One region of the Tumebacillus algifaecis genome, then DNA from elsewhere that is predicted to be linked to it. Evidence: predicted binding sites of a transcription regulator. Region 1 holds the regulator's gene; each other region holds the start of a gene.
The links. The regulator LexA, encoded in region 1, represses DNA repair genes until DNA is damaged. The targets are predictions, from matches to a motif close to CGAACATATGTTCG.

Region 1 (3,255 bases):
GATCGCACAGGATGTGAAACGAGATCTATCAGATCGTGAACTGCGCGACATGTTGAAAAAGGAAATGCTGCGCCGTCCGGCGATGCCGGGTAACAACCCGTTCAACGCTGGCGACCTATCGCGGTTTTTCCATTAAATAAACATAGAGCATTCATCCCGCATGAGGATGGAGCCTGAGGAGGAGAACCAGAAATGAGCTACACAGTAGAAGACATCAAACGCATGGCCAAAGAAGAGAATGTGCGTTACATCCGACTGCAATTTACCGATTTGCTCGGCGTGATCAAGAACGTCGAAATCCCGGTCTCCCAGCTTGAGAAAGCGTTGGATAACAAGATGATGTTCGATGGCTCCTCAATTGATGGCTTTGTTCGCATCGAAGAGTCCGATATGTACCTCTACCCGGATCTCAACACCTGGCTGATCTTTCCGTGGGAAACGGAAAAAGGTTACAAAGTTGCTCGCCTGATCTGCGACATCTACATGCCGGACGGCACGCCGTTCCAAGGCGACCCGCGTTCCACGCTCAAGCGCGCGCTGGAAGATGCAAAAGCGCTGGGCTTTGATACGATGAACGTCGGTCCGGAGCCGGAATTCTTCCTCTTCAAGCTCGACGGTCAAGGGAATATCACCACCGAGGTTAACGACCAAGGCGGTTACTTCGACCTCGCACCGGTGGATCTCGGTGAAAACTGCCGCCGTGAAATCGTGCTGACGCTCGAAGAGATGGGCTTTGAGATCGAAGCCTCTCACCATGAAGTTGCAGTCGGTCAGCATGAGATCGACTTCAAATATACGGATGCTGTCACCGCGGCTGACAACATCATGACCTTCAAACTGGTAGTCAAAACGATCGCCCGCAAACATGGCCTGCATGCGACCTTCATGCCGAAGCCGATCTTTGGTATCAACGGCTCGGGGATGCATTGCCACCTGTCGTTGTTCCAAGGGAACACCAATTCCTTCTACGATGAAAGCGATGAACTCGGTTTGTCCGAAACTGCGAAACACTTCTTGGCCGGGGTGTTGTTGCATGCGCGCGGTTTTGCAGCGATCACCAACCCGACGGTCAACTCCTACAAGCGACTCGTTCCGGGCTATGAAGCGCCGTGCTACATCGCATGGTCTGCAAAAAACCGCTCGCCGCTCGTTCGCATCCCGGCATCCCGCGGTCTGTCCACTCGGATTGAAGTCCGCAACCCCGACCCGGCGTGCAACCCGTACCTCGTACTGGCAGCGCTGTTGCAAGCAGGTCTGGATGGCATTCGTCGCGATCTGCCGCTGGCCGATCCGGTCAACCGCAACATCTATGTCATGAACGAAGAAGAGCGTTTGGAAAATGGCATCCACTCCTTGCCGGCTTCGCTGAAAGAGGCGATCGACGAACTGCTGGCTGACGAAATCATGGTCGGCGCTCTTGGCGAACATGTCGTCACACATTTTGTCGAAGCGAAGCAAATCGAATGGGATATGTTCCGCACAACCGTCACCGAATGGGAGCGCAACCAATACTTGACCATGTACTAAGAAGTAAAAAACCTGCCCTTGTGGGCAGGTTTTTTTGATTGTGTTGGATGATCGACAAATAAAAAAACCGCCCAAAGCGGGCGGAAGGATAGTAGGTTTACATAATTCCGCGAAACACGCCGACCACTTTGCCGAGGATCGTGACGTTGCGGTAGTGCATCGCTTCCATGGTCGGGTTCTCCGGCTGTAAGCGGATATGATCAGCTTCGCGGTAGAAGCGCTTGACGGTCGCTTCATCGTCCTCCGTCATGGCGACGACAATTTCACCGTTGTGTGCGGTAGCTTGCTGGCGGACGATGACGAGGTCGCCGTCGTAGATCCCTGCATCGATCATCGATTCACCGACGACGTTCAGGAGGAATACATTGCTGTCACCAACAAAGCGAGTTGGCAACGGGAAGTAGTCTTCCACGTTTTCGATCGCGGTGATCGGCAAGCCTGCCGTTACACGGCCAACGATCGGGGCCATCACGGTCGAATATTCAAAACGGGAGTCGGTCGCTTGGTCCTCGTCAAGCACCTCGATGGCGCGTGGCTTGGTCGGGTCACGGCGGATCAGGCCCTTCTGCTCCAAGCGGGCGAGGTGACCGTGCACGGTGGAACTGGAGGCCAGTCCGACCGCTTCACCGATTTCACGAACCGATGGGGGATACCCTTTGTCTTTGACTTCTCTTTTGATAAACTCCATGATTTCCTGTTGCCGCTTGGACAGCTTGATCATTGCAAGAAACACTCCTCAACTACATGGTATGAGCACTATATGATGATGGGAAAATATGTTCGCCAATTCATTGTTGATGAAATTATACCACAGGTTGGTAGCGGATACAAACGTAAGTTCTTATTTTGCTCACCCTTGGCTGAGTTTTGACCCTTGCAACTGCCCTGTAACAATGCGTGGTATAATTTTCATTAACAGAACGTGTCATTAGAACGTGTACATGATGGAGGGATCGATCAATGCGGTTACAGGACAAATCAGCGATCATCACAGGCGGAGCAAACGGGATCGGCAAGGAGACAGCACTCTTGTTCGCGCAACAGGGGGCAAAGCTGATCATCGCCGATTTTGATGAAGCAAACGGATTGGCTGTCGTTAAAGAGCTGCGCGGACTTGGCGCAGAGGCTCATTTTATAAAAGCGGACGTGTCGTCGTCCCATGATGCGGAGCAGGTCGTAGCGGCTGCTGTTGAACATTTTGGCCGTGTGGACATTCTCGTCAACAATGCTGGCATCACCCGCGACGGTTTTTTGGTCAAACTGGAGCAAGCGCAGTGGGATCAGGTGATCGCGATCAATCTGACTGGCGTTTTTCTTTGCACCCAAGCGGCTGCTAAAGTGATGATGGCACAAGGTAGCGGGGTCATCCTCAATGCGGCCTCGGTCGTCGCTCAGTACGGCAATGTCGGTCAGACCAACTACTCTGCAACCAAGGCAGGGGTGGTCGGCATGACCAAGACGTGGGCCAAAGAACTCGGTCCGAAAGGCGTGCGCGTCAACGCGGTCGCACCGGGCTTTGTCACCACCAACATGACCGATAAGGTTCCGGATAAAGTGCTTGATGTGATGAAGCAACAGACCCCTTTGCGCCGCCTCGGTCAGCCGCGCGACATCGCGAATGCCTATCTGTTCCTGGCCTCCGATGAAGCGAGCTTTATTAACGGCGCGGTGCTTGCTGTCGATGGAGGCTTGAGCTTCTGATGGGGACGGCGCGGTTTCCATGGCTGG
Region 2 (3,255 bases), 530 kb from region 1:
CCGACGCACACCCATCAGGAATTGTTCATCGATAAACAGATTGAGACGGTCTGGACTTGCTTTTTGCACAGAAAGGGCGGTCACTTGACCGCCCCGAAATTCCGGTTGCTCTTGTTTCTTTTTCTCCTGCATCGAATACACCTTACAGGTCGAGGTCGAGCAGTTCGTCCGCTTCTTGGTCTGCCAACTCTTCAGCCGTTGCCTTGAAATCAGGCGCTTGTACTTTGCCTACTTGATAGTGCTCACGAATCAGTCCATCGATCTTGTTAGCCAACTCGGGGTGGTCTTTCAAGAACTGCTTCGCGTTCTCACGACCTTGACCGAGACGTTCCCCTTCATAGGAGTACCAAGCGCCCGATTTGTTGATGATGTCCAGATCGGTCCCCATATCGACCAGTGTGCCTTCACGGGAGATGCCTTCACCAAACATCAGGTCAACCTCCGCTTGTTTGAACGGCGGTGCAACCTTGTTCTTCACCACTTTGATCTTGGTGCGGCTGCCAACCATGTCATTGCCTTGCTTGAGCACTTCGGCACGACGCACTTCCAGACGAACGGTGGAGTAGAACTTGAGCGCGCGGCCGCCGGAAGTAGTTTCCGGGTTGCCGAACATCACGCCTACTTTTTCACGAATCTGGTTGATGAAAATCGCGATCGTTTTCGATTTGTTGATCGCACCTGCCAGTTTGCGTAGCGCTTGAGACATCAGACGCGCTTGCAGACCGACGTGGGAGTCACCCATATCGCCTTCAATCTCTGCCTTTGGAACGAGCGCTGCAACGGAGTCCACAACCACGATATCGACCGCGCCGGAGCGCACCAAAGCTTCGGCGATTTCCAACGCTTGTTCACCAGTATCCGGCTGCGCGATCAGCAGTTCGTCGATGTTGACACCGAGCTTTTGCGCGTAGACCGGGTCGAGCGCGTGCTCCGCATCGATAAATGCCGCTTGGCCGCCCGTGCGCTGGACCTCTGCGATCGCATGCAAGGTGACAGTCGTTTTACCAGAAGATTCCGGTCCATACACTTCGATGATGCGGCCACGCGGGAACCCGCCGACACCGAGTGCAATATCAACAGCAAGCGAACCGGTCGAGACCGTTTCCACGTTGTAGCTGGAAGCAGCTTCTCCTAGACGCATGACAGAACCTTTACCGAACTGTTTCTCAATCTGACGCAACGCCATATCCAATGCCGCTTTACGATCGTTAGACAATGGTTACACTCCCCTTATTCTATTCCTCTCACGAATCTCAAACAGATTCGCGTTCGATTCCTCAATCCCTGCTTTTATTGTACTGCAACCGGAGAGAAAAAGCAAACATTTGTTCTCCTGTTTTCAAGGAAACAGCCCCTGACTGTACAGGGGCTGTTCGTCATGCTATTTACGCGCGCGCTCACGCGGTCTGGCCGGTTCCAAATTGATTCGGGAGCCGTTGATACGCGATTTGCGCAACGCTTCAAATACGAACGGCGCAGATTCTTCCTGCACCTCAACAAAAGTGAACTTCTCAAAGATGTCGATCTTACCGATCGCACCGCCTGGGATGCCCGCTTCCTCGGAGATCAGTTTGACGAGGTCGCTCGGACCGATTTTTGCACTGCGTCCGATGTTCAGGAAGAAGCGAACCATGCCCGGTGCTCCACCCGTTTCACCAAAGTTGTAATCGCTCTCTTGCGCCTCAAAATCCTCACCGCTCGCCAGTTTCAGCGCCGCGGCGGCCAGATCGAGCGGATCGAATTCATCGACGAGACCCGAGAGAATCGCACGGTAGGTTGCCAGTTTTCCATCCTGCATCGTACGCACCAGACGGTCGCGCCAGATCTCCGTCTGCCGCTCTGCCACATCGGCTAAAGACGGCACCTCTTTGGAGATCAGTTTCGCCTTGGTCTCCTTTTCGATCTGTTTGAGCAGTTTGAACTCAGGCGGAGTGACCAGCGTCAGCGCCAACCCGTGCTTGCCAGCACGACCGGTTCGACCGATGCGGTGCACATACGATTCCGGGTCTTGCGGAATATCAAAGTTGATGACGTGCGTCACGTTTTCCACGTCGATCCCGCGAGCTGCCACATCGGTTGCGACGAGCAGTTGAATCTCTGTGTGGCGGAACTTGCGCATGACGCGGTCGCGCTGCGCCTGTGACAAATCGCCGTGGAGACCGTCGGCCAGATAGCCCCTGCTCATCAACGCATCGGTCAATTCATCGACGCCGCGCTTGGTACGGCAGAAGATGATACCTAGCTCCACCTCTTCTGAATCGATGATTCGCGACAAGCTCTCCAGCTTCGTGCGCTCCAATACTTTGTAGTAGACCTGCTCGATCAGCGGCACAGTCACCTCACCGCGATTGATCGATACATTCTGCGGATTATTCATGTAGCGCTTGGAGAGGTTTTTCACCTCATACGGCATCGTCGCCGAGAAGAGCAACGTCTGCCGATCTTCAGGTGTCTCTTTTAGAATCGCTTCAATATCCTCGATAAAACCCATATCGAGCATCTCATCCGCTTCGTCCAGCACCAGCGTCTTCAACTTGTCAAGCTTGAGCGTGCCGCGGCGCAGATGGTCTAAGATCCGGCCTGGGGTCCCGATGACGATCTGCACACCTTGCTGAAGCGTTCGAATCTGCGAGCCGATCGATTGCCCGCCGTAGATCGGCAACGTGCGGGTGCGCTTGTATTTCGCGATCTTGCGCAGCTCCCCTGCGACTTGAATCGCCAATTCGCGGGTCGGTGTTAAAATCAAAGCCTGCACATGCTTGCTAGGACCAGCCATCTCGATCAGCGGAATGCCAAACGCAGCCGTCTTGCCCGTTCCGGTCTGCGCTTGCCCGATCACGTCGCTGCCGGTGAGTACGACCGGGATGCACTGCGCTTGAATCGGAGATGGCTCTTCAAAGCCCATATCGCTGATCGCCTGTTGAATCTTCTTGCCAAGGTTCAGTTCAAAAAATGTCGTCATATGCGTATGATCACCTTTCGTTCTGGAGACGTTGGATCAAGCTGTAAAGAGCCGTTTTTGCCGCCCGCAAACGGATTTGGTTGCGATCCCCATGTTTCCATTGGTGTTGCTGCACCGTACTGCCGTTAGGACCTGCCACCGCGAGATAGACCAGCCCGACCGGCTTCTCCTCACTGCCACCGCCAGGACCTGCGATCCCCGTCACCGATACGGCCCAGTCGGTGCCCGTCAGTTTGCGCACACCTTCGGCCATCTGCACAGCGCACTCGGCCGAAACGGCACCATGCGTTTGC
Region 3 (3,255 bases), 2.2 Mb from region 1:
CAGTTTCCCATCGAGTGCAGTTGCGCGTACCAAATAATCGTTCATCTTGTTTATTCCTCCCCAAAACTAACCGGTTCAACAACCTGTTGTGTGGTTGGAAAATCTTGCCCACCCCAACCGCTTTCTCTATGTTAGCATGTTCCTTCTGCTGTTGTAAGTATACGATGTCGCTTGAAAATGGTGAGTCACTGTGCCGCTTTCTTTCATAAGATAGGTGAGCAACCCCGCACAGGAGGGTGAGCCGATTGAACCAACCTCTGCTCGGCCTGATGACGACCGACCTCCCGAAATTCCATGCCAAAAGCAAGCTGTCACCGACCTGGCAACTGCTCGCAGCGGCAGGACGCGCGGCCGATTGGCAGGTGCTTTTTTTCCATCCGCACGCCATCTCCCCTCATAAGCGCACGATGCGCGGCTTCTGGCTGCGTACAGATGGGACGTGGCACATCGGGACGGCTCCGCTGCCCACGGTGGTCGTCGATCAAGTGTATGTTCATCTCGCCCGCACCGACCCTCGCTATGTGCTGGCCAAACGAGCCTTAAAGCAACATCATATCCCAGTGGTCAACCCACGACTGCCCGACAAGCGCGGCGTTTGGCGCGCTCTCACAGCGTTTGCACCGCTTCAGCCTTACCTGCCGGAGACGGCGGTGCTGGGCCGATCGGACGATGTGGAAAACTGGCTCGCCCGTCATTCCACCGTGTTCATCAAACCTGCCCGCGGCTCTAAAGGGCGCGGCGTGACGCGCATCGGTCGCACAGCGGACGGACGTTATGACGTGACAGAACAGCACAGGCAGACCCTTGGCGCTCCAGCGCTCCGCAAACTGATCGCCAAACGGTTGCAGCAGGAACGGCACCTGATCCAGCAAGGACTCGACCTTGTCGAAGCGGAGGGGAGCAAAATCGACCTGCGCGTCGTGCTCTTTCGCGATGGCGAGAAAGTCTGGCGCCCGGTGGCGACCGTGCCACGCGTAGGCAAATCGGGTCAGGCGGTGACCAACTTGGCTCAAGGTGGCCGCACCGAGACGCTTCGGTGGTTGGCGGCGGAGATGCGCCAACAACACATCGCGATGCCCAGCCGCGAGCAGATCGAAGCGGTCGCCGTCCGGACCGCCCAAGCGCTCACCCCGCTGCGCCCGACGCTGGCCTTTCTCGGCATCGACATCGGGCTGACCGAAGCGGGCCGCCTCTATCCGCTCGACATCAACCCGCGACCGGGAAGGCAAGTGCTGTCGCTGGATGATCGCCACACGGCCTACACCTATCTGGCCGAGTTCTGTAAGACGCTGCTCTGATCACTGTCCCGCCTGTGTCGATCGATCGTCTGGCCATGACTTGGCATGTCGAGTCTCGCGCTGTAAACATTTGGAGGAAAACCGTTTCCGACTAGAGTCGGAGCGGTTTTTTTGTTATGCTGGAAGAAAGGAAACACTTGTTCGGATCAAATCGGATCAATAAGGAAAAGAGGGGGCATGGCGCATGGAACGAACGATTCTACACCTAGACATGGACGCATTTTTCGCATCGGTCGAGCAGCGCGATGCGCCCGAACTGCGCGGGCGTCCGGTGATCATCGGCGGGTCGGCCGAAGGGCGTGGCGTCGTTTCCACCTGCTCCTATGAAGCGCGAACGTTTGGCGTCCGCTCCGCCATGCCCACTGCACAGGCCAAGCGGCTCTGTCCGGACGGCATTTTCCTCTTTCCCAATATGAAAAAATACAGCCTCGTCTCGCGCCAGATGTTTGCGATCCTCGAACGCTACACCCCGCTGATCGAAAAGCTGTCGGTCGATGAAGCGTTTCTCGATGTGACCGGAAGCCGCAAGCTGTTTGGCGACGGGGTGATGATCGCCGAGCGCCTCAAGCGCGAAATCAGCGCAGAGTTGGGCCTGACTGCATCGGTCGGCGTCGCCCCCAACAAATTCCTCGCCAAGCTCGGCTCCGATCTCGACAAGCCGAATGGGCTGGTCGTGCTCACCCCGGACGATCTGGTCGCCCGCATCCACCATCTGCCGGTCAACCGCCTGTGGGGCGTCGGGGCCAAAAGTGCGGAACAACTGCTTCGGCTCGGTTTGAAAACGATCGGCGATGTCGCACAGATGGATCTCAAGCGGATGCGCATGCACCTCGGCGATTTTGCCGATCACCTTTATCTGCTCGCCAACGGCATCGACGATCGCCCCGTCGAAACACAGCGCGAAGCCAAATCGATCGGACACGAAACGACATTTGCCGAAGATGTGCGCGATCTGTCTTTTCTCGAAACCACCCTGCTCGGCCAAGCGGAAAAGGTCGCCCGCAGGTTGCGACAAGCCGGTTTGGAAGGGCGAACCATCACCTTAAAACTGCGCTACGCCCCCTTTCGCACGATCACGCGCAGCCACACGCTGGAGATTCCTACCTGTTTGGAACTGATCCTCTATGAACCGGTCAAAACGCTGCTCGCCAAATGCGCCCTCACCCCAAGCGATGCGATCCGACTGATCGGGGTCTCGATCGGCGGACTGGTCCCGGCGGGCGAAACACACACGAAACAGCTCAGCCTGTTCGATGATGCGCCGATCTCCACCCCTGATCCGCGCCAACAGGAACTGTCCAAAACGGTCGATAAACTGAAGGACAAATTTGGCGAAAATATTCTCACTCGTGCCAGATTGATCAAGCGCAATGACTCGTAATCCTGTATAATATAATAGATATAAAATTCTGATAATACAGGAGGATCGACATGGCAACCCATACCTTTTCGACGATGATCCAATTCATGCTGATCGCAGCCATCTTGCTTAACCTTTACACCGTCTTGGTGCGCTCCAAACAGAAAAAGTTTGCCCAAGCGGACAAGTACCTGTACCTGATCGGGCTTGGCGCTCTGTTACTCGCACTGCTCTGCAAATGGGTTGGCTTCGGTCCTGCGTTTTTGTTCGGCACCATCGGTGTCCTCTCCTCACTGCTCGTCCTGATCCGCAACTCGCAGAAGATTGAAGAGGTGCGCAACTCCCTGCCGCCCAAAGAGCGGGCGCAACTGCTTCGGCTGTATCTAGGCGCCATCTGCATCGCGGGCATCCTCGGCGGACTGTTCGGATATAACACGTTTGGCGCGTAAACACTTGGCATGACGCACTTTTTTTGCGTCATGTCCTTTTTTGTGTCACAAAAACCGTTCCGGCGGTTTCATACAGATAGAAGCAAGCGATGAAAGGAGGCGCAGAATGGAGGGTTATGCACGCATGGCAGAACACCCAAGTCCACAG

Region 2: recA (recombinase RecA) is a predicted target of LexA. The motif match lies at 1,319-1,332, and genes of this name have one in related genera.
Region 3: dinB (DNA polymerase IV) is a predicted target of LexA. The motif match lies at 1,429-1,442, and genes of this name have one in related genera.

Annotation. Positions count from the first base shown of each region.
Region 1 covers NZ_CP022657.1:2,275,633-2,278,887, forward strand. The annotation lists gene CIG75_RS10085 (MerR family transcriptional regulator) at 1-136, shown strand, start outside; gene glnA (type I glutamate--ammonia ligase) at 193-1,527, shown strand; gene lexA (transcriptional repressor LexA) at 1,625-2,248, opposite strand; gene fabG (3-oxoacyl-ACP reductase FabG) at 2,488-3,228, shown strand; gene CIG75_RS10105 (class I adenylate-forming enzyme family protein) at 3,228-3,255, shown strand, end outside.
Region 2 covers NZ_CP022657.1:2,805,641-2,808,895, forward strand. The annotation lists gene CIG75_RS11575 (regulatory protein RecX) at 1-132, opposite strand, end outside; gene recA (recombinase RecA) at 143-1,186, opposite strand; gene CIG75_RS11585 (DEAD/DEAH box helicase) at 1,382-2,962, opposite strand; gene CIG75_RS11590 (competence/damage-inducible protein A) at 2,973-3,255, opposite strand, start outside.
Region 3 covers NZ_CP022657.1:4,446,386-4,449,640, forward strand. The annotation lists gene hslO (Hsp33 family molecular chaperone HslO) at 1-45, opposite strand, end outside; gene CIG75_RS20120 (YheC/YheD family endospore coat-associated protein) at 246-1,298, shown strand; gene dinB (DNA polymerase IV) at 1,483-2,679, shown strand; gene CIG75_RS20130 (hypothetical protein) at 2,730-3,107, shown strand; gene CIG75_RS20135 (RNA polymerase sigma factor SigX) at 3,214-3,255, shown strand, end outside.